4 regions of the Paenirhizobium cremeum genome follow, and region 4 is predicted to be linked to each of the others. Evidence: riboswitches for the same ligand, from Rfam matches in the RefSeq annotation. Region 4 holds a riboswitch; each other region holds the start of a gene.
The links. A riboswitch is a leader RNA that binds a small molecule or an ion and turns the genes downstream of it on or off. The one in region 4 is predicted to bind cobalamin.

Region 1: linked by a shared signal. The riboswitch ahead of bluB (5,6-dimethylbenzimidazole synthase) and the one ahead of ACLBKR_RS03205 (CbtB domain-containing protein) in region 4 are both predicted to bind cobalamin.
Region 2: linked by a shared signal. The riboswitch ahead of cobU (bifunctional adenosylcobinamide kinase/adenosylcobinamide-phosphate guanylyltransferase) and the one ahead of ACLBKR_RS03205 (CbtB domain-containing protein) in region 4 are both predicted to bind cobalamin.
Region 3: linked by a shared signal. The riboswitch ahead of ACLBKR_RS04145 (ABC transporter ATP-binding protein) and the one ahead of ACLBKR_RS03205 (CbtB domain-containing protein) in region 4 are both predicted to bind cobalamin.

Annotation. Positions count from the first base shown of each region.
Region 1 covers NZ_CP180217.1:1,934,442-1,941,293, forward strand. Annotated here, with positions in the region: gene ACLBKR_RS09690 (helix-turn-helix domain-containing protein) at 1-283, shown strand, start outside; gene ACLBKR_RS09695 (acyl-homoserine-lactone synthase) at 415-1,056, shown strand; gene ACLBKR_RS09700 (DUF2865 domain-containing protein) at 1,202-2,230, shown strand; gene bluB (5,6-dimethylbenzimidazole synthase) at 2,359-3,066, opposite strand; cobalamin riboswitch at 3,112-3,314, opposite strand; gene ACLBKR_RS09710 (TolB family protein) at 3,357-4,190, opposite strand; gene ACLBKR_RS09715 (NAD+ synthase) at 4,221-5,900, opposite strand; gene ACLBKR_RS09720 (LTA synthase family protein) at 6,285-6,852, shown strand, end outside.
Region 2 covers NZ_CP180217.1:1,816,102-1,822,953, reverse strand. Annotated here, with positions in the region: gene ACLBKR_RS09155 (RluA family pseudouridine synthase) at 110-1,108, shown strand; gene ACLBKR_RS09150 (HAD-IA family hydrolase) at 1,119-1,778, shown strand; gene ACLBKR_RS09145 (ATP12 family chaperone protein) at 1,785-2,576, shown strand; gene ACLBKR_RS09140 (hypothetical protein) at 2,642-3,283, shown strand; cobalamin riboswitch at 3,365-3,735, shown strand; gene cobU (bifunctional adenosylcobinamide kinase/adenosylcobinamide-phosphate guanylyltransferase) at 3,962-4,483, shown strand; gene cobW (cobalamin biosynthesis protein CobW) at 4,487-5,563, shown strand; gene cobN (cobaltochelatase subunit CobN) at 5,607-6,852, shown strand, end outside.
Region 3 covers NZ_CP180217.1:846,405-853,256, forward strand. Annotated here, with positions in the region: gene ACLBKR_RS04130 (YcgN family cysteine cluster protein) at 1-404, shown strand, start outside; gene ACLBKR_RS04135 (FecCD family ABC transporter permease) at 429-1,490, opposite strand; gene ACLBKR_RS04140 (ABC transporter substrate-binding protein) at 1,490-2,443, opposite strand; gene ACLBKR_RS04145 (ABC transporter ATP-binding protein) at 2,443-3,261, opposite strand; cobalamin riboswitch at 3,370-3,590, opposite strand; gene ACLBKR_RS04150 (DoxX family protein) at 3,782-4,285, opposite strand; gene ACLBKR_RS04155 (DNA-binding domain-containing protein) at 4,270-5,055, opposite strand; gene ACLBKR_RS04160 (DUF692 domain-containing protein) at 5,063-5,917, opposite strand; gene ACLBKR_RS04165 (DUF2282 domain-containing protein) at 5,986-6,267, opposite strand; gene ACLBKR_RS04170 (DUF2282 domain-containing protein) at 6,308-6,580, opposite strand; gene ACLBKR_RS04175 (sigma-70 family RNA polymerase sigma factor) at 6,806-6,852, shown strand, end outside.
Region 4 covers NZ_CP180217.1:674,874-681,725, reverse strand. Annotated here, with positions in the region: gene ACLBKR_RS03240 (cytochrome c) at 1-866, shown strand, start outside; partial or broken gene ACLBKR_RS03235 (SDR family NAD(P)-dependent oxidoreductase) at 952-1,119, opposite strand; gene ACLBKR_RS03230 (SDR family oxidoreductase) at 1,242-1,886, opposite strand; gene ACLBKR_RS03225 (NAD(P)H-dependent oxidoreductase) at 1,983-2,603, opposite strand; gene ACLBKR_RS03220 (winged helix-turn-helix transcriptional regulator) at 2,690-3,067, shown strand; gene ACLBKR_RS03215 (transposase) at 3,064-3,240, opposite strand; gene ACLBKR_RS03210 (hypothetical protein) at 3,355-3,579, shown strand; cobalamin riboswitch at 3,650-3,863, shown strand; gene ACLBKR_RS03205 (CbtB domain-containing protein) at 3,980-4,156, shown strand; gene ACLBKR_RS03200 (CbtA family protein) at 4,271-5,017, shown strand; gene ACLBKR_RS03195 (hypothetical protein) at 5,024-5,347, shown strand; gene ACLBKR_RS03190 (DJ-1/PfpI family protein) at 5,319-5,885, opposite strand; gene ACLBKR_RS03185 (GNAT family N-acetyltransferase) at 5,928-6,497, opposite strand; gene ACLBKR_RS03180 (alpha/beta hydrolase family protein) at 6,728-6,852, shown strand, end outside.

The sequences.
Region 1 (6,852 bases), 1.3 Mb from region 4:
TGACCTCGCGACCCGTTTCCACGCCACTCTCGTCGATGGCCAGACACCCCGCTCGATGACCGGCCGGCGACAATACCAGCTGACGACCCGCGAACGCGAAGCGTTGACCTGGGCGGCAGCCGGCAAGAGTTATTGGGAAACCGCGATGATCCTCGGCATTTCGGAGCGCACCGTGCGGTTCTTCATGTCCAATGCCCGAAGAAAACTGAACGTCGCCACCAATACCCAGGCCGTGGCGGAAGCCGTCTGGCGCGGGCTGATTACCGGCTCGAAGGACAGCTAGCGTCCCATAGCCCGTAGTCAGGGGCCGCAATAATAATCAAGAATTGCATAATTTTGCACTGTCACTACCGACAGTTTAAATTCCTAGGCGGTACGGCATTTTTTCCTCTCCAACTATGGAAGGAAAGCGCCATGATTAGGATTATTACCGCCGCAAACCGCGAAAGCCATTCGGCCGAGATCGCCGAGATGCACACCCTGCGCAAGCGGGTCTTCCACGATCTGCTGAAATGGGACGTCTCTGTGAAGGGCGACTGGGAGATCGACCACTATGACGACGCCAACCCGGTCTACGTTCTCTCCTATTCGCCCGAGGGCCGCCTGCGCGGCTCGCTGCGGCTGCTGCCCACCCTCGGCCCCAATATGCTGGACGACACCTTTCCCATTCTTCTGGGCGGGGAACCCGAGATCCGCAGCGCCTCGGTCTGGGAATCCAGCCGTTTCTGCATCGAGCCGGAAATTTCCCAGGACCGAGCATCCAACCAGGTGACGGTGGCCGCCGCCGAACTGATGTGCGGGGTGGGCGAACTTTGCCTTGCTTCCAGCATCTCGCACATCGTCACGGTCACGGACGTCTTCCTCGAACGCATGTTCCGGCGCATGGGATGCCCGGGCGAACGCATCGGCGAGCCACAGAGGATCGGTTCGGTCTTCGCCGTTGCGGTCGGATGGGAAATCGATACGGAGATGCTGGCTGGCATGAAGGCCATCGCCGCCATCGACGGTCGCGTTCTTGAGGAAGCCTATGCGCTCGACCGCGCGCGTGCGGCCTGACGCACGGCCCGGGCGCAGATACAAGGCCCGTTAACACAAATAAGTGTTCCCGGTTGGCACTTCGTCACTCGCTAATTATGGTCAGATTACCTATAGGCTCATCGGATATGAGCCGAAGTGGAACAGAGCTGACCGGGGACACGATTTGCAGCGCGGCAAGAAACGATTTCTGCTGGCATTCGCCGCCTTTCTGGCCTGTCAGCCGCTTGCCACCCAGGCCTCGGACGTCTGCGAGAGACTGCGGGAAGGACTCGCCTCGGGCAGCCGGATCATCGCCAACAGCAGCGAATTCCGCCGTTATTCCAGTGCGATAGCCCGACAGAATATCGAGATCCGCAAGACCCGGCAGGACATGCGCCGCCTGCACTGCGACACCTCGGCGATCGTGGTCATCCGCTCCGACGGCGGCAATGACTGCTCGGACCTGTCAACGGCCCTTGCCAGGATGGAAGAGAACAAGCGCGATCTCGCCGGCAAGCTGGAAGCTCTGCGCAACAGCGGCCCCGACGAGGCAACCAGGGCACGCATTCTTGCCGCCCTTGATGCGAACGGCTGCAACGAAGAACCGCAGGAGCGTGCGGAACCTACGTCGTCAGACGGAACGGATGACCGGATGGCCGCCGCGCTTGAGAGCGCCACCGGCATGGGAAACCTCCGCACGCTCTGCGTCCGCACCTGCGACGGCGGTTTCTTCCCGATTTCGTCCAACACCTCCCCGATGAACTTCCGACGGGACGCCGATACCTGCCAGCAGATGTGTCCGGGGGTGGAAACGGAGCTCTACTATCATTCGATGCTTTCAGGTGAGAGTTCCGACATGGTCTCGGCCGAAACAGGCAAACCCTATCGGGAATTGCCGACCGCGTTTTCCTATCTGAACCGCCCGAGCGGCGAAAAGGCGGCCTGCGGCTGCAATCTCTCGGCCTATTACGAAAAGATGCGGGCAAACGGAGCCGCAGGGACCATTCCGGACGACAATTCGTCGATCATCGAGATAAAGCCTCGGGACCCTGTAACCGCCCCCTCGCAACAGGCGTCCTCGGCACCGGCCGAACGCCCCTATGATCCGGAAAACAGCAGGATCCGCCGCGTCGGCCCCGCCTTCCTTGCCCCCGACCAGGGCAAGATCGACCTGAGGCATCCGGCAGCGCCGGGACCGCAGCCGCAGCAATAGAGCGATGCCGCCAAGAGCGGCACTTGCCCTTCTTCCGGAACAGCTTGAAAACAAACGGATAAGATATTGAGGTGACTCCGTTTTCGCTGGAAACGCACCAGCAAGTCGCCCGTTGCACGACGACCGCGTCAGCCGCTCGCGGCGCCGTCGCGGCGAGCGCCCCATTCCTCCTCGAACACCAACTCTTCCAGCGGAATCCTCTGCCTCCAGCCTCTCACCGCCAATTCAGGCTGATCGAACAGCCTGTCGACATAACCGAGACAGAACCAACCGATGACCTCGACATGATCGGGGATCGAGAGGATGGATTTGAGGTCGGCCTGATGGAAGATGCTGACCCAGCCGACACCGACGCCTTCGGCGCGGGCCGCAAGCCAAAGGTTCTGAACGGCACAGACCGTCGAATAGCTGTCCATCTGCGGGTTGTGTGTCCGCCCCAGGATAACCGGGCCGCCCCGGGTCGGATCACAGGTCACGCAGATGCCGACCGGCGCCTTGCGAATACCTTCGAGCTTCAGCGCCTGATAGGTCTCGCGCTGTTTTCCGGAAAACATCGCCGCCGCCTCGCCATTGGCCCGGCAAAATGCCTGCCAGACGGCTTCCCGCCGGGCCGCATCACGCACCACCAGGAAATTCCAGGGCTGCATGAAACCGACCGAGGGCGCGTCATGCGCCGCCTGCAGCAGGCGCCAGACAAGTTCGTCCGGCAAGGGCTCCGGCAGGAACTGGTCGCGTACGTCGCGGCGGCTGCGAATGGCACGATATACAGCCTCCCGCTCCTCGGCGGAAAAGGCGCCTGCCGTTACGAGATGATCGTTCGGTTCGTCGTTGCGCATCGTCATATCCCCAACAATGCCTGCAACCGCCTGCCGTCCACGCAGGGCGAGTCTATCCCGCCAGGCCGGTCTTCTGACTGGGCTTCATCTGCTCCGCGCGACCTTCCCGGCCTTTCGGCCAGTGGTCCGGACCCGAAGGGGTCCAGCGGCTGAGCATCCACCTCACAGCGTTGGGCACGTGCCGGAATTCCACCGGCTTCCCGATTCTCCCGCGGCAGTCCGCGGGCACCTGACACAAACGGTTCTACAGCAAGCAGGCAGCCATGCAAGCAGTCGTTTGCGACACGGTTTCAGGCGGTTGCGGGAAAGTAGCGGACATAGGCGAACTCGTCTCCGTCGGGCGACCAGTTCGGCACATTGATCGTACCCTGACCGCCGAAGAGCTCGAACAGCGTCTCAAGGTTGCCGCCATCCATGTCCATCAGGCGAAGGCGGACGGAAAGATCGCGCGGATGATCGAAGACATCGGGATCGTAGGAGAGCAGCACGACCTTGTCCCCCTTCGGCGAGGGATGCGGAAACCAGTTGCCGAAATTGTCGTCGGTCAACTGCTGCAGGTCACGCCCGTCCGGACTGACCCGCCAGATCTGCATCAGGCCCGTGCGGCTGGAGTTGAAATAGATCCACGCCCCGTCGGCAGACCAGTCGGGACCGTCATTACGCCCTTCGCCGAAGGTCAGACGCCTCTCCTCGCCGCCTTCGATCGAGATAGTGTAGATGTCGAAGATCTGGTCGCGGATGCCGCAATAGCTGACGAAACGCCCATCCGGCGACCATCCGTGCCAGTAGGACGGCAGGTTCTCCGTCACCTGCACCGGCGTCCCGCCTCCGGCCGGCAGTATGTACATGCACGTTTTGCCATGTTCGACCTTGTCGCACAGCATGATGAAACGGCCGTCCGGCGAAATGCCGTGATCGTTGTTGCAGCGGGTCGCGAAGCCGGTATCGATCTGCCGCGGCTCCTCGCTGCCGTCGGGCGGCAGTCGATAGAGCAGGCCGTCGCTGTTGATGAGCAGATAGCTGCCGTCGGGCGACCAGTTCGGGGCCTCGATGAGCCGATCCGTCTGCCAGACGATGCGATGGCGGCGCGTTCGGATATTGAAGATCTCGAGCGAGCTTCGCATGTCCCCTCCAGCCAGGCCGCCGACGTGCCGTCAGCGGTCCCGGAAACGGTTGGTGATCGGATAGCGCCGGTCGCGGCCGAAGTTCTTCTTGGTGATCTTCACGCCGGGGGCCGACTGTCGCCGCTTGTATTCGGCGAGATAGAGCAGATGCTCCACCCGGTGCACCGTCGCGACGTCATGGCCGCGGGCCACGATATCCTCGACCCCCATCTCCTTTTCGACGAGGCATTCGAGAATGTCGTCCAGCACCGGATAAGGCGGCAGCGAATCCTGGTCTGTCTGGTTCGGCCGAAGCTCCGCAGACGGCGCCTTGGACAGGATATTGGCAGGAATGACCTCTCCCGACGGTCCAAGCCCGCCCGGCGGCACATGGGCGTTGCGCCAGCCGGAAAGAGCGTAGACCTGCATCTTGTAGAGGTCCTTGATCGGATTGAACCCGCCGTTCATGTCGCCGTAAAGCGTGGCATAGCCGACCGACATCTCCGACTTGTTGCCTGTGGTCACCACCATCGAACCGAACTTGTTGGAGATCGCCATCAGGATCGTGCCGCGGGCACGGCTCTGTAGGTTTTCCTCGGTGATACCACTGTCCGTTCCCTCGAACATGTCCGACAGCGCAGACAGGAAACCTTCGACGGGTTCTGCGATCGGCACGATGTCATAGTGGCAGCCGAGCGCCTTTGCGCAGGCCTCCGCATCCGTGAACGATTCCTGCGAGGTATAACGATAAGGCAGCATCACCGTGCGCACCCTCTCCTCGCCCAGCGCATCGACCGCGATTGCCGCACAGAGCGCCGAGTCGATACCGCCGGAAAGGCCGAGCACGACGCTCTTGAAGCCGTTCTTGTTGACGTAGTCGCGGAAGCCCAGCATGCAGGCGCGATAGTCTGCCTCTTCCTTCTCCGGAATATGCGACATCGGCCCGTCGCTGCAGCGCCAGCCATCGGCAGACCGCTTCCAGGTGGTGACGGTCAAGGTCGGTTCGAACTGGCTCATCTGGAAAGCCAGGGACTTGTCGGCGTTAAAGGCGAAGCTCGCACCGTCGAAGACCAGTTCGTCCTGCCCGCCGACCTGGTTGGCGAAGATCAGCGGCAGTCCGCTTTCGATCACCTGACGCAGCGCTACCTGATGGCGCACGTCCACCTTGCCGCGATAATAGGGGGAACCATTGGGCACCAGCAGGATCTCAGCCCCCGTCTCCGCCAGCGTCTCGCAGATGCCAAGATCGTTCCAGATCTCCTCGCAGATCGGGATTCCAAGCCGCACCCCGCGGAAATTCACCGGCCCCGGCATATCGCCCTCGACGAAAACCCGCTTCTCGTCGAACTCGCCGTAGTTGGGCAGGTCGATCTTGTCGCGAAGACCGAGAATCCTGCCGCCGTCGAGAACTGCCGCCGAATTATGCCGGCCCTTCTCCCCCTGTCGCGGAAAACCGACGATCACGCCCGGCCCGCCATCCGCAGTATCGGCGGCAAGCTGCTCTACGGCATGCAGGCACGCCTTGAGAAAGGCTGGCTTAAGCACGAGGTCTTCCGGCGGATAACCGGAAATGAACAACTCGGTCAGCAACAGGAGGTCGGCTCCTTGCGCGGCCGCCTCGGCACGGGCCTCCCGCGCCTTTGCCAGATTGCCGGCGACATCGCCGACCGTCGGATCGAGTTGGGCAATCGCAATGCGCAGGATGTCGGGTCGAATGGTTGTATCGCTCATGCGGCAGGTGTAGCGCGTGACGGTGACAATCGCAATGCGGCCGTCAATCCGGAACGCCGATCTTGGGAATGGATCGGCGCCAAACGCATCCTGTGGGAACAAACCGCCTGAACGGTCAGTTCATCTGGCATTCATGACGGTTATGTGACAGCTATGTGAAGTTTGGATAACGTGACGTAATAGCTGGAGAGCAAAGTGGTCGAGATTGGCTCAGAGCCGGCGGTTTCGCCAAAGACCGCCAGGAATGGCGCTGCTGTTCAGGTGGGCAGGCAGCAGGTTGCAAGCGCTCTCTTGCCGGTCGCGAATTCGCTGCTGCTGGCCATCCTCACGATCATCTGCAGCGAATGGCTTGCCCGGGGTAACCTGGTCGATATTCCCGACTACATGCTTTCGCCGGCCCGGCCCGGTCTCGTGGCAGCAGGCGTGATCTTTGTGCTGCTGCTCGCAGGCGACGCGCTGTTCGGCCGTGCCTATCAATCGGCGCTGGTGGTCATTCCGCTGGCGCTGCTTCCGGCCTTCTTCTCCGGGCAGAAGCAGCTTTTTCTCTCCGATCCGCTCTATCCGAGCGATCTGCTTTTCGGTCGCCAGATCGCCGAACTCCTGCCGGTCATGGTGGCGGCGAAGCCGGTCGTGGCCGCCGGCATATTGGCCGCCACGCTCGCGGCGCTCAGTGCTCTCGTCTATCTGTTCGCCGTGAGCTGGCAACGCTTTCCGCGCCTCTCCGGCCTTTCCAAGCTGACGCGCCTGATCCTCACCCTGCCCTTGATCGGTGCCTTTCTGTCCCTGATGGATGCAACCTCCTACTCCTATCTGCGCGACCGGCTCAACATCGTCCCCATGATGTGGGACCAGCAGGAAAACTATCGCCATAACGGCTTCCTGCTCGCCTTCGCCTTCAACGTGCCAATGGCCAATGTCTCGGCGCCCGAGGGCTATAACGGCGACGCAATAG
Region 2 (6,852 bases), 1.1 Mb from region 4:
CGGGGCCGGTTCCGGTTTTCCTGTTTCCATCTTCAATCGAAATGCTCTAAAGCGCTTTCGAGAACGACAGTCGCGTATCAGACGCCAGAACCACCGGAAGACATACTCAATGGCAGGCATCGAACACATCACCGTGGACGCCGACGAGGCGGGCATGCGGGTCGACCGCTGGTTCAAGGTGCATTTCCCCGGGCTCGGATTCGGCGCCCTGCAGAAGCTCCTGCGCTCCGGGCAGATCCGGGTGGACGGTGGCCGGGTGAAGAGCGACAGCCGCGTGCAGCCGGGGCAGGTGGTGCGCATTCCGCCGCTCGACGTCGATGCCAAGGGTGCGAAGACCGGTCCGATCGCCGGGCATGATCTCAGGCATGCCGAGGACGGCGAATTGCTGGCGCGCATGTTGCTGCATGAGGACGACAAGGTGTTCGTGCTGAACAAGCCGGCGGGTCTTGCGGTGCAGGGAGGTTCCGGCGTCTCGCGGCACATCGACAAGATGCTCGACGCCTGGACCAGCAAGAAGGGCGAAAAACCGCGCCTGGTGCACCGTCTCGACCGGGATACCTCCGGCGTTCTCGTCGTGGCGCGCACCCGCGGTGCGGCGCAGAAGCTGACGGCGGCCTTCCGCGAACGCGACACCAAGAAGACCTACTGGTCGCTGGTGAAGGGCGTGCCGCGCAAGCATGAGGACAAGATTTCCACATGGCTCGTCAAGGAACCGACGCCGGACGGAGACCGCATGCGGGTCGCCAAGCATGGCGAAGAGGGGGCGGATCACGCCGTTTCCTTCTACCGGGTGATCGACACCGCCGCACAGCGGCTCGCCTGGCTGGAAATGGAGCCCTATACGGGACGTACCCACCAGTTGCGTGTGCATGCGCTGCATATCGGCCACCCGATCATCGGCGACCCCAAATACTTCATCGACGATCCCAACTGGGATTTTCCCGGTGGTGTCCAGAAGCGGCTGCACCTGCATGCCCGCCATATCGACATTCCGCACCCCTCCGGCGGGCGGCTGAAGGTCACGGCGCCGCTGCCGCCGCACATGGTGCAAAGCTGGAACCTGCTCGGCTTCAACCAGGAAGACGGCGACAAGGACGAAGACGAGTGAGAGACGCGCAATGAAACTGGTGCTTTTCGACTGTGACGGAACGCTGGTCGATAGCGTCGGCCTGATCCACGAGACCATGCGTCGTACCTTCGAGGCGTTTTCGCAGACCGCCCCCGCGGTTGAGGCGACCAAGAGCATCATCGGACTGACGCTGGATATCGCGATCGCGCGCCTGCAGGGCAAGGTCCATGCCGATGACGAAGCGGTTCAGATGGCGGCGCACTACAAGAGCCTCTTCACCGTCGTCCGAAAAGATCTCGAATATCGCGAACCGCTGTTCGACGGTATCGAGCCGCTGATCGCATCGCTTGTCGCGCGCGAGGACGTCCTGATCGGCGCGGTCACCGGCAAATCGCGTCGCGGCCTCGATCTCGTTCTTGAAACGCACGGTTTTGCGCCTCATTTCTTCGTTTCCCGCACGGCGGACGATTGCCCGTCCAAGCCGAACCCCGCCATGGTCAGCGAATGCTGCGCCGAGACGGGGATTGCGCCGTCGGATACGGTCGTCATCGGCGATGCCGTCTACGACATGCAGATGGCGAAGGCCGCAGGCGCGACCGCCATCGGCGTCTCCTGGGGCTATGCCTCGGTCGACGAACTCTGGCAGGCGGGCGCGGATGCGGTGGTCGACCGGCCGGAGACCATCCTGAGCTACATCCATCAGGGATAAATGACCATGCGTGATATTCTGAGCGACCTTGGGCCCGAACCCAGCGATGCCGATCCGGTGCGCCGCGCCCAGATCCAGATGAAGCGACCGCTTGCCAAGCGGTTCTACGAGACGGTTTCCGTGGAGCCGGAGGAGGGCGGTTTTGCCGTTCGTCTCGATGGTCGCACGGTGAAGACGCCGGCCAGGAACGTTCTGCGCCTTCCGACGCAGGCCGCCGCCGAACTGGTGGCGAACGAGTGGCGGGCGCAGACGCAGGAGATCGATCCGGCGACGATGCCGGCGACCCGGCTTGCCAATACGGCGATCGATGCGATCGTCGGGCAGGAGGAAGAGGTCTTTGCCGATATCGTCCGCTTCAGCGGCACCGACATGCTGTGCTACCGCGCCGACGGACCGCAGGAACTCGTCGCGCGTCAGGCGGAGCGCTGGGACCCGGTGATCGACTGGGCGGCTTCGGTTCATGGCGCGCGATTCATCCTTGCGGAAGGCATCATGCATCAGGAGCAGCCGGCCGAGGCGGTCTCAGCCTATGCCGGCGCGCTGAGGGCCTTTTCAAGTCCGATCGAACTTGCCTGCCTGCATGTCGTCACCACGTTGACCGGCTCGGCGCTTCTGGCGCTCGCATTTGCCCATGGGCGGCTCGGCCGCGACGAGATCTGGGCGCTCGCCCATCTCGACGAGGACTGGACGGACGAGCATTGGGGCGTGGACGCCGAGGCGCAGGTTCGACGCGCCAAACGCTTCGAGGAAATGGTTGCCGCAACCGCCTTGTTTGCGGCCCTGCGGCTCGCGAATTAACCGCTCGCTAACCATAAAAGTGAAATCCTGCCGCTGACAGGGAATCATCGGCCGGGACGTTTCACATGCTTGCACGGATCTTCAGGTTCAGCTTTGCGCTGCTGCTTCTGGCGGCGCTTGCATCCTGCAGCATTTTCCAGGGGCGGCCGATCACAAGGCCGCTCGTCTACTATGTGCGCGAGGTGACCGTCATGGCGGATGCCGGCGTGCCACTGGGTGTCATCAGAGGGGTTGACCGCCGCGTGTCAGCGGCTATCGCGGCGACGCGTCCGCCGGCCGGCGCCCAGCGTGTGGCGATCCTGGTGCGGATCGAGGAGGTCGGGACGGGCTTCGGCGCCCGTCGTGGCATTCCCAATGCCCGCTTCACGGCGACGGCCGTTTCGCTGGAGACCGGCGAGCCCGTCGCGGAGGGCACGTTCAATGTCAACGGTTCGACCGATGCGCCCGGCATGGCGGAGGAAAGCCTTGCCGAAGAAATTTCCGCCCGTGTCCGTTTTGCCTTCTCGCTGGTCAATCCCTCGCTGCGCAAGCTTGTGCGCCCACCGCGCACGATGATGACAAGGCTCGTCAGCGATCCGCCTGAAGCTGTCGTGCCGGCGATGCCGGAGCCTCCGGCCGCTCCTCCGACCGCGACGCCCGGCAAGTCTTATCCCGAAGACGGTGCCAGCGGCACGGTGACGCTCGGCAAGGGTTCGGCCCGGCCCTGACGGGCCGGCGCCCTTCCGGCACCCGATTGCCCGCGCCGGGCTGGCGCCGACCGCGATTGACTTTGCCCGGAACCGGGCCTAATCAAATTGATTACGGATGGTTTTCATGTCCGCCTGCAGGCGGATTGAAAAGCAAAAGGGAATGCGACAACGGTGACCCAGACCGGGACCGTCCATCGCAGCCGACCCCGCGACTGTAGAGCGGCGAGGGTATTCCGTCCGGTGCCATTTTTCGCTGGATGACGGTCGCATGGTGCGGCCGGTCCGGAAGAAAGGGGAGCCGGAAAAGCCACTGAGGGGCTGCGCGATCAGCCAGGGCGGACGCCTCTATTATCTACGAATCGTCCCCTTTCGCACAGCATCGATCCCTCGGGAAGGTGAGGAATATCCGCTGGCGCAACGAGCGCCACGACCCGCGAGCCAGGAGACCTGCCAACCGTGCCGGGCATTGGCCCAACCTTCACAGGGGAGGATACCCCTTGTTGCCAGCACGGAGGTTGTCGTGGCGACGTCATCCAGAAGCGGGGTCTCCAGATCCCGCGCATTGGCGCATTGCATATTGCTCCCGGGGTGCGCGCCCTGGGATATGGTCGGTGCGTTGCGATTTCTTACCATTGGGGATGACGGCCGGCTCGAATGCCTGCCCATGGTTTCGTCCTGCGGCAGCGGCCTCAAGCGATGACGGTACGGGGATCATCTATCCTTGTGCTCGGCGGCGCACGCTCCGGTAAATCGCGCTTTGCCGAGGGGCTGGCCACGGGTTCGGGCCTCGGCCGGCATTATGTCGCGACGGGCCGCGCCTATGACGACGAGATGCGCGAGCGGATCGCCAAGCATCGCGCCGACCGGGGCGACGGCTGGACGACCCATGAGGAACCCGTCGATATCGTCGGCCTGCTGCGCCGGATCGACGGTTCGGATCGCGTCGTGCTGGTCGATTGCCTGACGCTCTGGGTCACCAATCTGATGATGGCGGAAGAGGATGTCGCGGCACGCTCATCGGAGCTTGCCGCCGCCGTTGCCGGCCTCTCCTGCCGCCTGATCCTCGTTTCCAACGAAGTCGGCCTCGGCATCGTGCCCGAGAACCGCATGGCGCGCGAGTTTCGCGATCATGCCGGCCGCCTTCACCAACTGGTCGCGCAATCGGCGACCGACGTCTATTTCGTCGCGGCCGGACTGCCGCTGAAAATGAAGGGTTGAACCATGCTGCAGCAAAAGATCCCTGCAACCGTCATCACCGGCTTTCTCGGCGCCGGCAAGACCACCATCATCCGCAACATGCTGATGAATGCAGGCGGCAAGAAGATCGCGTTGATTATCAACGAGTTCGGCGATCTCGGTGTCGATGGCGAGGTGCTGAAGGGCTGCGGCGCGGAAAATTGTACCGAGGACGATATCATCGAGCTCACCAATGGCTGCATCTGCTGCACGGTCGCCGACGACTTCGTGCCGACCATGCAAAAGCTTCTCGAGCGCGACGTGAAACCCGACCACATCGTCATCGAGACGTCCGGTCTTGCCCTGCCGCAGCCGCTGGTCGCCGCCTTCAACTGGCCGGACATCCGCACGCGGGTAACCGTCGACGGCGTGGTGACGGTGGTCGACAGCGCGGCGGTCGCCGCCGGCCGTTTCGCCGACGATCACGACCGCGTCGATGCCATGCGCGAGGCCGACGACAGCCTCGACCACGACAGCCCCATCGAGGAACTGTTCGAGGATCAGCTCACCTGCGCCGACCTGATCGTGCTCAACAAGACCGACCTTCTGGACGGCGAGGGCGTGGCCCGCGTGAGGGCGGAGGTGGCCGAGCGGATCGCGCGCAAGCCGACCCTGATCGAGGCGAAGAACGGCGATGTGCCGGCGCTCGTCCTGCTCGGTCTCGGCGTCGGCACCGAAGACGACATCGAGAACCGCAAGTCGCATCACGAACTGGAACATGAGGCGCTGCATGAAAGCGGCGAGGCCCACGACCATCATCACGACCACGACGAATTCGAAAGCTTCGTGATGAAGCTTCCGCCGATTGCCGATCCGGCCGGTTTCGTCGAGCGGCTGAAGGATGTGATCGCAACGCATGACGTGCTGCGCCTCAAGGGCTTCATCGACGTGCCCGGCAAACCGATGCGCCTCGTCATCCAGGCCGTTGGCTCGCGGGTGGACACCTATTTCGACCGTCCCTGGGCGGCCGGCGAGACGCGCGAGACGCGTTTGGTGGTCATCGGCCTGCACGAATGGGATTACGGCGCAGTGGCGGAGGCTGTCGAAAAGGCGGCTTCGTAAGGCCTTAGCCGCCGATGACGCTGCTCCCTTTAGGACAACACTGATGCACCTGCTGCTAGCCCAGAAAGGTTCGATCAGCGATGGCGAGGAGGCGATAGACCTCGGCCAGACGCCGGGCGATATCCTCTTCCTTTCCGCCGCCGATACCGAGCTTGCCGCGATTGCGACCGCTGTTGCGGGGCGGACGGGCGGTCCGAGCGTGCGGCTGGCCAGCCTGATGCAGCTCAAGCATCCGATGTCGGTCGATACCTATGTCGAGCGGACCGCGCGGCATGCGAAGCTGATCGTCATCCGGGCGCTCGGCGGCGCGAGCTATTTTCACTACGCGCTGGAGGCGCTCAATGCCTGCGTCCGTCGGTCGGGAGCGGTCATTGCCGTCCTCCCTGGCGATGACAAGCCGGATGAGGGGCTTTCCGCCTTCTCGACTGTCAAGGCGGAGGATCTCGACGCGCTCTGGTCCTATCTGGTGGAGGGGGGCGCGACGAATGCGTCCGCCTTTGTCGATTACGCCATGTCGCTCATCGGCTTTTGCGAGAGACCGCAGCCGGCTGCGCCTTTGCTGAAGGCCGGGATCTGGTGGCCGGGCAGAGGTGTGATCGGGGTCGAGGAATGGCGGGAGGCCGTCGGAGCTGACGCTTTCTCGGGTGGGATGTCTGCCGGCAGGCCAGAGGGGGGTACTGCAGCCGGGCGCGTGGCCAAGCCGATTGCCGCCATTTGTTTCTACCGCGCCCTCGTGCAGAGCGGCGAGACACGGCCGGTCGAGGCGATGATCGATGCGTTGCGCGCCGAGGGGCTGACGGCCTTGCCGGTGTTCGTCTCCAGCCTCAAGGATGCGGTTTCGGTCGAGACGCTCAGGCGTATCTTTGCCGAGGCTTCGCCCGATGTCGTATTGAACGCCACAGGCTTTGCGGTCTCTGCTCCGGGCAGCGAGCGTGCCTCCACCGTGCTGGACGAGACCGGCGCGGTGGTGCTGCAGACGCTGTTTTCCAGCTCGTCGCGCGAGGCGTGGGAGCAATCGTCGCAGGGGCTTTCGGCGCGCGATCTTGCCATGAGCGTGGCGCTGCCGGAGGTCGATGGCCGGGTGATGACGCGGGCGGTCTCGTTCAAGGCGGCGGCGCGCTTCGATGCGCGGGTCGAGACCAATATCGTCACCCATGAGCCGAATGCCGGTCGTGCTGCCTTCGTCGCGAAGCTGGCCGCCAACTGGGCGCGGCTGCGCAACACCGCAGCCGCAGATCGGCGGGTGGCGATCGTGATGGCGAACTATCCGAACCGCGACGGAAGGCTCG
Region 3 (6,852 bases), 170 kb from region 4:
AAGCGCTGTGCGACGGCTGCGGCCTCTGTTGCCTCAACAAGCTGGAAGACTGGGACACCGGCGAGGTGGTGTTCACCTCCGTTGCCTGTCGCCTGCTCGACGGGGAAAGCTGTCGTTGCAAGGATTATGAAAACCGCAAGGCGACCGTGCCGGACTGCATCCAGCTCACCGTCAAGGGCGTGGACGAGATCGGCTGGCTGCCGCCGACCTGCGCCTACCGGCTGATCGGCGACGGCGAGGATCTCTACTGGTGGCATTATCTCGTTTCCGGCGACCGCGAGACGGTGCATGCGGCGGGCATCTCCGCCCGCGGCCGCACGGTGTCCGAAGAGGACGTCGATGTCGAGGACTTCGAGGACTACGTGGTCGACTGGCCGCTGAGGGTGGGAGAGGGCGGCCGCTGAACGCCGCTGCCGCCGGGTGATGCGCTATCCGGCAGACCGGTTGCCGCGCATCAGGCCGATGAAGAAGATGCCGCCGGCAAGGCCGGTGATGATGCCGATCGGCATGTCCTGGGGCGGAATGATGATGCGCGCGGCGATGTCGGCGACCACCAGCAGGATCGCCCCGGCGAGCGCCGACAAAGGCAGCACCCGCCGGTAATCGCCGCCCACGACCCCGCGCACGATATGCGGCACCATCAGCCCGACGAAGGAGATGATGCCGGAAAACGCGACGGCGGCGCCGGTCAAAAGGGCGCAAACGACGAAGGTCGCCAGCCGGAAGCGGCCGGCGTTGAGGCCGAGCGTCGTCGCACTCTCGTCGCCGAGCGTCATGGCGTTGAAGTTGCGGGCGTTGAGGAAGATGTAGAGGCCGCATCCGAAAAGGGCCGCCAGCGGGTAGGGCAGGTGCGACCACTGGGCAAGGCCCAGCCCGCCCAGCATCCAGAAGACCACGGTATGGGTGGCGCGGGGATCGCCGAGCAGGATCGCGAGGCTTCCGAGCGAGGAGATCACGAAGGAGATCGCCACGCCGGAAAGGATCAGCCGGCCCGCATCGGCGGAATGCGTGAAGCGCGCCGTGGCGATCACCAGCGCCGTGCTGCCGAGAGCCCCCGCGAAAGCGAAGAGCGGCACCGTCACCGCCCCGAGGATCATGCCGGTATGCAGCATGGCGACGATGGCGCCGAGGGCCGCCCCTGAGGATATGCCGAGCAGATGCGGATCGGCGAGCGTATTGCGCGTCACCGATTGCAGCGCGGCGCCGACGAGCGCCAGGCTCGCGCCGATCGTCGCGCCGAGGATGACCCGCGGCGCCCTGACTTCCCAGACGATGTTGTCGCGGCCCGCCGACCAGCTTGCCTCTATTCCCTCGATCCCGAGATGGCTGGCGACGACCTTCCAGACGACATCGAGCGGAATGCCCGTGGAGCCGACGCTGACGCCGAACAGCATGGTGCCGCCAAGGGCGAGCGCCAGGCCGGCGATCAGCAGCGGCATGGCGTGGATCAGTGCGTGGCGCGGACCGCGGACGAAATTCCGATGACTCATCAGTTGCTCTTCGGATGGAAGGCGGTGGCAAGCGCCTTCACCGCCTCGATATTGCGCGGGCCGGGCGTGGCCTGGGCATAGGGCAGGATCACGAAACGGTTGTTCTTCACCGCCGGAATATCCTTGAAGGCTGGGTTCCGGCGCATGAAATCGATCTTCTCCGCTGCGCTGACCGCGCCGTAATCGACAATCAGCACGATATCGGGATTGCGCTCGATGACCGGCTCCCAGCCGACCTCCGTCCAGCTCGTTTCGACATCCTCCATGATGTTCCTGCCGCCGGCCGCCTCGATGAGCGCCGTCGGCATGGCGAAGCGGCCGGCGGTGAACGGCTTTTCCTCGCCGGAATCGTAGACGAACACCTTCGGCGCCTCGCCCGCGCCGGCGACGGTCGCCGTCGCCGCCGCAATCTCCCGCTTGTAGCCGTCGACCAGCGCGGCCGCCTTTTCCTCGACGCCGAAGATGCGCCCGATGTTGAGGATGTCGTTGTACATGTCGTCCATGGACGACTTGTCCTTCTTCATGATGTGGATGCAGCTTTCGGTCAGTTCATAGACCTTGATGCCGAGGGGTAAGAGCGTGTCCGGGGTGAGCTCTCCCCCGACCTTGAGGCCGTAGTTCCAGCCGGCGAAGAGGAAGTCGGCGTCGGCTGCGAGCAGCACTTCCTTGGTCGGCCGCTGCGGCGCCAGTTCCGGCAGGCTGCCGAGGCGCTCCTTCAGCGCGGCGTCCATCTTGTACCATCCGGAAATGCCGGAATAGCCCGCCATGTTGCCGGTGAGGCCGAGCGCCAGCATCATCTCCGTCAGGTTGATGTCCTGCGAGACCGCGCGCTTCGGCGCCGCCTCGAAGGTGACGTCGCGATTGCAGCTTTTGACCGTGACGGGAAAGCCGGATGCTGCCGCCATGGAGGCGGCAAGGCTGAAGGTGGCGGCAAGAAGAAGGGCTAGGCGCATCAGATACTCCCCTGAACATGCGTTTCGAGATGAAAGGAAAAGCGGGGACGGCCGGTCGCCGGATTGCGGTCGATCACGGTTTCCACGGAAAAGGTTTCGCGAATGGCATCGGGCGTCAGGACGCCGGCGGCGGGACCGCAGTCGACCTGTCGTCCGTCGCGCAGCACCAGAACCCGGTCGGCATGGGCCGAGGCGAGGGCGAGGTCATGCAGCGATACGATGACGGTCGTCGGAAGCGCCGACAGCAGGGCGAGCACCTCGAGCTGGTGGCGAATGTCGAGATGATTGGTCGGCTCGTCGAGGATCAAAAGGTCCGGCTTCTGCACCAGCGCCTTGGCGATCAGCACGCGCTGCTTTTCCCCGCCGGACAGCGAGGTGAAGGACCGGTGCGCCAGATCGGCAAGGTTCAGGAGGTCGAGCGCCGCGCCGATGGCGAGACGGGTCTCCCTGCGGTCAGCTTTTCCGGCATGGGGCGCAAGGCCGAGTTCGACCACCTCGGCGACCGTCAGCCCGAAATCGCCGGCCGGCTCCTGCAGGACCGTCGCCACGCGCCGGGCGACATTGCGAAGCGGCATCCGCCAGATATCCGCGCCGTCCAGCGAGATACGCCCCGCAAGCGGCCGATGAAAGCGGTAGAGGCAGCGCAGCAGGCTGGACTTGCCCGCGCCATTCGGGCCGACGATGGCGAGCATTTCGCCGGCGGAAACGGAAAAGCCGATATCCCGGACGATCGGCGCACGCCGCGAGGGCCCCCACGCGAGATCCTCCACGAGGAGCGCGGCGGGACTAGCTCCGTGAAGATAGGGTGAAAGCTCCATCGCAAGCCTCCGCGAACGCACGGGGGCTCAAGCGAGAATCAGTCGGGCAAAGATCGGAAGAGAAATCTACAATCGCCATCGTCATTCCCCCAGGCACACCCCGGCCAGGTTTCGTTGATCGTCGACGGCAGGTCTCCTGACTCACGGGTCAAAGCGCCTTCGCACCTTCCCAGCCTTTCGGGCCAGTGGCGCATGTTGCGAAGGAACTCGCCGTTCACAGTTGCGGGGGCAGCCACGGATTTGCGCCCTGATGGGTACGTCGCACCGTGTTCCCTTTTAATCCCCTGAAAGCGTATGCCGTTGGGGGAACCTTCAACGACCGGCATGTAACTTTGTAACGGCCATGAAGTCAACTGCCGATATCAGGTTTGTAAGGCTTCGGGCGCGAAGGGGCCTCCTTCCGCCAAAAGCACAAGCGACAAACAACGTCCAATCGCCGATCCCCTCCCGTGTCGGGAGGGGCATCCCTGATGTGGTCCTCGGGTGCTTCCTTGATCGGGCGGGGATATCGCAGCGGATTTCAGGCGGTGCGGCCGGTGGATGCGCCGTTTCGCTCGAGGCGCTGTGCGATCAGGTGGTCGAGGGAAAAGAGGCCCGGCCCGCGGGCGATGACCACGAGCAGGCAGGCGGCCCAGGTGCCGTGGGTCGGCCAGGCGTCCGGATAGACGAAGATTTCGATCACCAGCGTCATGCCGAGCAGCGCCAGGGCGGAGAGACGGCTGGCAAGTCCCAAGACCAGCAGGACCGGAAAGAGATGTTCGGCAAACGCGGCCATGTGGGCGGCAAGCCATGGGCTGAGCAGCGGCAGCCTGTATTCGTTCTCGAACAGATAGATCGCATTTTCCGAGACGCGCCAGCCGTCGAGCTTTGTCTGGCCCGACTGCCAGAAGACGCCGGCAATCGAAAGCCGTGCGACCAGGGCGATGAAGCCGTTCGGAATGCGTTCGAGCATTGCTATGCCGGAGAGCGCTCTGTGCAGGAGCGGCTGGCCCTGCGCCGGGGCCATGGTCATCGGATGTGGCATGGGTTTTCCTCCCTGATCGTGATGTCGATGAATGCGCCGCTGGCCAGGAGTGTGGCGAGAGCGGCCGCAAGGTTGAAGGCGTCCGTCTCCCGGACGGCGAGGTCGGCGGCTTCCGCCAGCGAAAGGCCCCGGACGAGCGCGTCGAAGAAGGCGGCGGCGCCGGGCGGCAGACGATGAACTTCGACGGTCATCGCCGGACGCGCGATGAGGGCGTCCTCGCCCGCCCAGTCGTCGACCGGCGCAAGCTCCGCCTCGCCGGCATTCATCGCCCAGATGGTGACGGCGGGATGGGCGAAGCGCAGGACGGCGAGGGACGGATGCGGCGTGAAGGTGAGATCCGCCAGCCGTTCGGCAGGCACCTGCGCCAGCGTTTCCGCCGCCAGCGGCACGGCATCGGCTGCATGATAGGCGTGCCCGCGGGCGATCTCCAGCCGGATGACGTCGGGCAGGTAGGGCAGGCCCGCCGCCGGCGCGAAGGTCGAGACGAAATCGGCGAAGCCATCGCCATAGTGCATGAGCAGCGGAGAGCGAGGCGGATGCGCGGCGATATATGCCGCGGCCATGGCGGCGAAGAAATCGGGTCCGACGATTGCCTCGCTCGCTGGAAAACGCGACGCAAGCGCCGCAGTGAGCCCGGCGCGCACATTGTTGCGATAGATGGAAAAGCGCCGTTCCGGCCGCGCGCCGGTCCATGCGCGCAGCCCGGCGGGAACGGGACTTGTCCAGTCGGCAAGGGCTTCGGCGAAGCGCGCCTGTGTCGTTGCGGTCATGGCGGCCTCACGCGGCATGGCCGCGGCGCGCACGGCCGAGCACGGCTTCGGCGGCCTGCGCCTCGGCAAGCAATATCGGCCATTCCGGCACGTCGTTATCCCACTCAATCAGGGTGGCGACCGGGCCGGTGCGCGACAGGACGGTTTCGTAGAGCGCCCAGACCGGGTCCTTGACCGGTGTGTCGTGCGAATCGACGAGCAGCGGTGCGCCGGCATCGTCCAGAGTCTCGGAATGGCCGCTCAGATGGATTTCCCGCACATGCGCTAGCGGGAAGCCGGCGAGATAGGCGCAAGGGTCGAGATTGTGATTGGTCGAGGCGACGAAGACGTTGTTCACGTCGAGCAGCAGGCCGCAGCCCGTGCGCCGGGCGATCTCCGACAGGAATTCGGTTTCGGCAAGCGTGCTTTCCTCGAAGAGCAGATAGGTCGCCGGATTTTCCAGGAGCATCTGCCGGCCGAGACGCTCCTGCACCATGTCGATGTGTTCGACGACCTGGCGCAGCGTCTCGTCGGTATAGGGAAGCGGCAAGAGGTCGTTCAGGAAGACCTCGCCATGGCTCGACCAGGCGAGATGTTCGGAAAAGCTGTCCGGTTCGTAGCGGTCGCAGAGGGTTTTCAGCCGGGCGATGTGCTCGCTGTCCAATGGCTGCATTGCGCCGATCGACAGACCGACACCGTGGATGGAAAGCGCGTAGTCGGCCCTGATGCGGGCCAGCCTGGCATGTGGCGGGCCGCCCGCGCCCATGTAGTTTTCCGCATGCACCTCGAAGAAGCCGACGGGCTGGCGTGCCGCATCGATCTCCGCGAAATGCTCGGGCTTGAAGCCGACGCCGGCTGAGGCGGGCAGCAGGGAAGATTTCATCGCAGGTTCTCCGGGTTTCCGTCGGTGCCGCGGCGCGGTTTTGCCCGCGCCGCGTTGGTTTTCCTGTGTCAGACCGGTGCCGGGCCCTGCATCAGCGAGCCGTTGCCATCGGGCGTCTTGATGGTTGTGCAGGTGCCGGCCGGCACCAGCTTCCAGGCATTCTTCTGATAGTCGATCTTCGAGGTGCCGGCGCAGGTGGTGCCGGGGCCGGCGGCGCAGTCGTTCTGCCCCTTGAGGGCCACGCCGTAGCACTTCTCCTTCTGTGCCTCCTGCGCGGAAGCGCCAAGGTTGCCGGCGAGCACGAGGGCGGTGGCAAGCGACGTGGCCAGCGCGGTGCAGCGTCTGTTCATGGTGATGTCCTTTTTCGATGATGAAGGCAGAGGGTGGAAATCAGGCCGGCGTGAGCGAGCCGTGGCCGCCGCCCGGCACCATCATCGTCGTGCATGTGCCGGCGGGAACGAGCTTGAAGGACTGCTTGTCGTAGTCCATCGTCGCCTTGCCGGCGCAGTCGTGCTTGCCGGCGGCGCAATCGTTCTGTCCCTTCATCGCGACGCCGTAGCATTTTTCCTTGGCGGCATCCTCTGCGAGGGCCGGCGCGGCGAGGGAGGCGAGTGCGGAAGCAAGCGAGCCGGCAAGCGCCAGAGTGACAAAGCCGTTTTTCATCGTTAGTTCTCCTCATGTGGCAAGCCCTGATTGGCTTGGACATCGGGAGCTACGCAGCCGCCGGGGAAAACATTACGCGGGGTTTTCGCTTTCTTTGGCCGTCGTAATGGCGCAGTGAAGCGTTGTCTTGCGAAATAAATGCTGAAAATCAATGTGTTGACGAGCCGAAAAATTCGTCTCGATCGCTGCGGTAACAAAAACGTGTAGGCCGACGTAGAGGGTATAGTGAAGCAGTTGGAACGGGAAGCGCAGTGGGCCGAATGGATGCGCGG
Region 4 (6,852 bases):
CGGGAGCCGCCGCCTTCGTCTACATCACCGCGCCCAAGCGGCAGGACCCTGCGCGGTGGACCAATCTCGGCGAGCCGGACCTTGCCAACGGGCGCGAGATCTTCTTCGCCGGCGGCTGCACGAGCTGTCACGCGGCACCCGGGGCGGAAGGGGATGCGCGGCTCGTTCTTTCCGGCGGCGCGCCGCTGAAGAGCCCGTTCGGCACCTTCCACGCGCCCAATATCTCCAGCAGCGCCACCGCGGGCATCGGCGGCTGGACGCTCGCCGAATTCGGCGATGCGATGACGCGCGGCGTCGGCCGAAACGGCGAGCATCTCTACCCGTCCTTTCCCTATGGTTCCTACGCCCGCATGACGCCGAAGGACGTCAACGACCTCTTCGGCTTCCTGAAGACCCTGCCGGCCAGCGAAGCGGTCGCGCCGGCGCATGAGCTGCCTTTCCCGTTCAACGTCCGCCTCGTGCTGGGCGGCTGGAAATTCCTCTATTTCAGCGATGCGCCGCGGGTCACCTTTGCCGGTCCCGACGACAGGCTGAGGCGCGGCCAGTATCTGGTCGAGGGGCCCGGCCATTGCGGCGAGTGCCATACGCCACGCGACGCTCTCGGCGGCTTCAAGGCCGGCGCTTGGCTGGCCGGCGGCCCGAACCCGGAAGGCGAAGGCAAGATCCCCAACATCACCCCCGGCTCGCCAAGCATCGCCACATGGTCGGAGGGCGACATCGTCGGCTATCTGGAAACCGGCTTCACGCCTGACTTCGACAGCGTCGGCGGCTCCATGGTCGAGGTGCAGAAGAACATGACCGAGATTTCGGCTGACGACCGCGAGGCGATCGCGACCTACCTGAAGGCGATACCGGCGGTGAAGTGAGCCCCGTCTAGCACGCAGACACTGCAAGCATTGACCAGGCCGTGCGGACGGATTTGATCGAGCATGGGCCTGCTTTGAAATGTGTCGCGGCTCTCGCCTTCGCTTCGTCACGGCACGCGAGCAGCACTCGTGCACGTCGCGCCGCCAGCGCGCTCGCCACTTCGAAACCTATGCCCGTACTGGCTCCCGTGACGATGAAGCACTTGCCTGACTGGTCCGGCACATCGGCCGTCGTAAATCCCTCGGATGGCATAGATTTATCCTCTCTCTCGATGCGGGTTTGGGAAGTTACGGGCGCCATGCCGGATCGAGTGCTGCGCCGGCGGCAGTCGCAACGCGCGTGTCCGTCAAACAAGCCTGATGAGCTATCTGCCGTCAGCCTCGGTCGGCTATCCCCGGCGCAGCGCGCACGAACTCTCCGGCCGTGACCTGATCGACCAGGAATTTCGCAAGGTTCCCGCGGGACAGCTTCATGCCGAGCTTCGTCTTGCCGTACCAGCCGACGTCCACTTTGCCTGTTGCGGACCCGTCCTTGAGGTTGGGAATCCGAACCAGCGTCCAATCGAGACGTGAGTTGCTCACCAGTTCAGCGGTCGCCTTGATGTCGTCATAGGCGTTGCGAACGATCAGCTTGAACAGCATGACGAATGCTTGCGACCTGACGTCGAAACCGTCCTTCGGATCACGATAGGCGGCGGTCGAGATTTGAATGAGGCGACGGACGTTCAGCTCTTCCATGACAGAGATGATCGTGCCAACGCCGCGCATGATCGGCCGCTTGTCACGCGATTTCAGACTGTTGGGGCCGAGCGCGCTGATGACTGCATCTGCGCCCGTCACGCATGCCTTGATCGCTTCGCGATTGTTGAGGTCGCCGACGACGACTTCGATCTTGCCATCGAAGGCCGCGAGCTTTCCGGCGTCCCGCGTGTAGACGGACAGCTCATATCCTTGCCGGAGCGCCTCTTCGATAATGTGTCTTCCGGTTGGTCCGGTCCCTCCAAAGAGAGCAATCTTCATCTCATCTTCCTCGTGTTTTTTGACCTGAGGGCCAACTGCTCTGGCTGTAGACATGCATGTTTGCGCTGACAGCCTGAGCAGTCGTCCGACCCACCGTCAGGCGGCCTTTTCCAAGACCTCGCGAACCTGGGCTTCGGTGGCGGCGATGGCGGCCTTGGCCGCCTCGGGCCCGAAGACAGTGCCTTCCACACGGACGATTTCGATTTCGGTCAGACCGATGAAGCCCAGGAGGTGGCGCAGATAGTCGGTCTGGAAATCAAAGGGGGCCCAGTCGCCTTCAGAGAAGACGCCGCCTGCGGCCGTGACGACATAGACCTTCTTGCCGGTCAGCAATCCCTGCGGCCTGCCGGCTTCGTTATAACCAAAGGTCACGCGCGGCCAAGTGACGTGATCGAACCAGGCCTTCAACTGCGACGACAGACCGAAATTAATCATGCCCGAACCCAGGACGATCACGTCAGCGACCTTCACCTCGTCGACGAGCTCTTGGGCAAGGTCGACCGCCTTAACCTGCGCGGGCGTGCGCGCCTCGGGGGCCGCGACGCGGCCCTGAATATAGGCCTGCGCGATATGCGGCAGTGGGTTGGCCGCGAGATCGCGAGTGAAAAGGGTGCCGCCCAGGCGAACCTTCAAGCCTTCGGCGATCTCAGCCGCGAAGCGGGTGGACAGGCTCTCGGGGCTACGAGGGCTCGAGATAACGAGGAGGATGTTGGCCATGGTTGCTCCGATGGGGACAGGGTGGTAAATTCTTGTTACCAACACTATTAAGATGACCACTAAGGCTCGCGCAAGAAGGCACTCCGATGACACTCAGTATCACTGATTTTCCTGCCCCCACCCAAGGTGACGACTGTCGGATGGTTCGAGAAATCCTCGATCTCGTGGGCGACAAGTGGACGCTTTACATCATCGCAACGCTCAAGGATGGACCGGTCCGGTTCAATGAATTGCGGCGTCGGATCGACGGCATCTCGCAACGCATGCTGACGATCAACTTGCGCGGACTGGAACGTGACGGCTTGGTGAAGCGGACATTGTTTCCCACTATCCCACCGCGCGTGGACTATGAATTGACAGAGGTCGGACGAACGCTTCTTGCACCGGTGATGGCTCTCGTAAGGTGGGCGAGCAGCAATCTGGAGAACATCCGGGACGCTCGTGTCCGATACGATGCAAGCTAAGGCGCGAGGGACACATTTGAGCCGGTATCCGGCGGTGGCGAGATGGACCGGCCGAGGAAGCCGTTGGCCAGCCGGTCATTGCGGGTGGCAATGGCCCGGTCGATCTTGAGACGACCAAACATGCGCTCGATGCGGTTGCGCTGCCTGTAGAGCGCCCGATCATACTCGATCATTGCGCATCGGCTCGAGCGACCGGGCACAAACCAGCGGGCCCATGCCACCGCGAACTCCAGCATCGCGCAAGCCTCGCCGGACAGAGTGACCCGCGTCACATGATCGGAGGCAACATGAGCATCGAAAGACGGCGGATGGAAAGCGCTTTGCGCTCGCTGCTCGACAGCTATCCCGATCCGGCCCTGCATCGCTGGGTCAACGAGACCGTGACCGCATTCGAAAAGCGACTCTCGGCGATCGTCGATCCGCGGGAGCGTGACGACGCCCATCGGGCGGCGCTCATCCTCATCAAGACGACGCTGCAGAAGTGGTCGGAGAATCCGCCGCTCCGGCACTGACGACGACGGGACCGTCCCACCCTTTTTCACGGGCGAAACATGCCTCGCGATTGACACGGCAGCCCATGCCCCCGATACTGGCGGCGATGGTTCCCCAGAAGCGGCGCTTCGGGGATTAATAGGGAACACGATAGGGACGACCCTGACGGGGCTCGATTCGTGGCTGCCCCCGCAACTGTGAGCGGCGAACGCCTGAACGACAAGGCCACTGGAGCAATCCGGGAAGGCAGTTCAGGGGTCATGACCCGCAAGCCAGGAGACCTGCCATCGCCTGTTGTCGCCTGCCGGACGGGGTGTCCGGAAGACAGGGCATGGTCTCCGGACAATCTTTCCGACCGACCCTCGCCCCGTTTTCCACCCTTCGATCGTCGGGCATCATCGTCATCGTTCGGAGGGAAACATGTCCGCGACCACCATCACTTCATCCGCTTCGTCCAGCGTCAGCCGCTTCGCGCCGGCACTTCTCAGCGTCTTCTTCGGCCTCTTCATCGTCGGTTTCGTCGGCTTCTCGCCGATGGAGGTGGTGCACAATGCCGCGCATGATGCCCGTCACGCCAACGCCTTCCCCTGCCACTGAGCCGCATCGCGATCTTTTAGGTTCGCTCCACGCGCTTTCAGTCTTTGTTTTATCGCATGTCACCGCCGCAAAACCGCGACGCGCTTTTGCGCGACATGCCTTGAGGGGGATTCCATGTCAGTTTTTCGTTCGCTCGTCTTCACTTCGGTGCTGGTCGGGCTGATCGTCGGGACCGCCGTGACGCTTGCGCAGTTTCTCGGTACGACCCCGCTTATCCTGGCCGCAGAGGTCTTCGAGACCGGCGGCGCCGCAGACGGTCACAGCCACGCCGCCGGCGCGGCCGAGGAAGGCCATGACCACGGCAACACCGCAGCCGCGGCCACGCAGGCGGACGACCATCATCACGACGCGGATGCCTGGGCACCCGCCGACGGCTTCGAGCGCAATGCCTACACCTTCGTCGCCAATGTGCTGACGGCCATCGGCTTCGCCCTGGTTCTGAACGGCCTGATGCAGATTTCCGGCACGGAAAGCGACTGGCGGCGCGGCCTGATCTGGGGTCTTTGCGGCTTCGTCGCGTTCATGCTGGCGCCGGGTTTCGGCCTTCATCCGGAGCTTCCGGGCACACCGGCCGCACCGCTCTTCGAGCGTCAAGTCTGGTGGATCGGCACCGCGGCATCGACGGCGGCCGGCCTTGCCCTCTTGTTCTTCCAGCGCAGGCCATGGGCCGCGGCTCTGGCGATCGTGCTGATCGCGCTGCCGCATGTCATCGGCGCACCCGTGCCGCCGGAAGGCGAGCAGGCGCTTGCGCCGGAAGCGATGTCGCATCGTTTCGTCGTGGTGGCAACGCTGACCAGTCTCCTGTTCTGGTCGTTGCTCGGCGCCTTGAGCGGTCACTTCCGCCGCCGCTTCGAAGCCTGACCCGATATGGCAGGCGGTCCCTGCCCCGAATTCGACTGGCGCATCGATATCGATGCGCTGGTCTTTCTGCATGAAGGCTCTGCCTGCCGCGGTTTCGTGCACCGTCTCGCCTTCCGCAGCCTGACCGGGAAGACCTCACCCTTGCCTCGGGACTGCATGGACTGGTTCGGCCGGCATCATCCGGCCTTTCTCCTGGCCGCCGACCGCAAGCTGAAACGCGGGAAACCCGCAGGCAACACCTTCAGCCTCACCAGCCGCGACATTCGCCGTGCGCTGGAGGCGGTCTCGGATATTCCCGACGTCAGCGATGTTCAGCGGAAAATGCCGTGATTTCGCTCTCGGCCTCAGGCACCCAGAGCCCGAGCGCCTTCAGCACTTCCGCGGTAAAGGTCACCGGAGAATTGCCGGGCGCCGTCACGATACCGCCGTCGGAGACGGCCTGCGGCCGGTCGATATACCGCCCGGCGCCGCGATAGCCGGGATATCTGCTATGCGAGGCAAGCGAATTGCCGGTATGGGCAACCTCGTCCAGAACGCCGGTCGCAGCGAGCGCGCTTGCAGCCGCGCAAATACCGCCGACAACCCTGCCCTTCGCATGGAAGCCCTTCGCCAGTTCGGAAAAATCGAAGGCCTTCCCCTTCTCCCAGGCATAGCCGCCGGGAATGATGAGCGCATCGGAACCGGCCGGATCGATTTCGGCAAAGCTCATGTCGGGCGTCACCTTCAGACCACCCATTGAGGTCACCGGCCTGCCATCCGGCGAGGCTGTGAGCACCTCGCAGTCGAGATAGTAGCGCGCGGCGGCCATCAGGAGCGCGGGTTCCCAATCGGCGAAGTCATTCTGCAAGGCAACAATGATGCGGGGCATTCGGTTTTCCTCCGGAAAACGTCTCTGTTTTAAGAACGATGCTCAGGACAAGGCCTGCATGTAGCGCATGCCCGTCACCGGACGCGGAACGAAATCCATGTGCTCGTAGAAGCGATGGGCCGCGAAATTGCCGGTGGCGGCGCTGACGGAAAGGTAGTCGCAGCCGGACTGGCGCGCCATCTCCTTCGCACGCGCGACCAGATGCTGGCCGATGCCGTTGCCGCGCTGGCCGTCACGGACATAGAGGTGATGCAGGTCCATGCCGCGCTTGGCTTCCTGGGCCTTGTAGAGCGGCACGAGGATGGCGTAGCCGATCAGGCCTTCGCCGCTATCGGCGACAAGGGCGGAAATCCAGGGCATGGGGCCGAAGAGATCGCGCTCCAGCTTTTCCGGCGTCATGGCCGAGGCGTCGCCATGATGGGCGGCGAGTGCCGCGATCATTTCATTGAGCGCCGGCAGGTCCTGACGTTTCGCCGCGCGGATGATGACGACCGGGGGCCGTGGGAGGGTGATATCGGTATCTTCAGTCATGTTCGCTTCCCTTTTTCGGTTACCGCCATCAGGGGAAGCTGCTGAAAACAACAAGGCCGCCTGACGGCGGCCTGTTGACAAGATGATCTGTCGGGCCGCCGGTTACCGGTAGGCCCAAAAATACGTGCAGGAGATGAGTGCGCGTGCGTCGATCATGGACGCATGGAATGCACCCATTTCAATCGATTGTCAACGGGCGAAACCTGCGGGCCCATGACAGAGGATTCCTGCGGGCGCATAACGACATCGTGCCTTGCCTTTGCCGAAAAGCGCGCGAGAATGATTGGGCTTGGATCTTCCGGATCGCGGTCATGACGTCTGACAGAAGCTTCGAAAAACCGGTCTCGCGCCGGGCCGTTCTCGGCGGCCTTCTCGGCGCGATGCTGCTGCCCGAAATCGCCGGCGCCATGGACACGCCGGTCAACCCGCCGCTGAT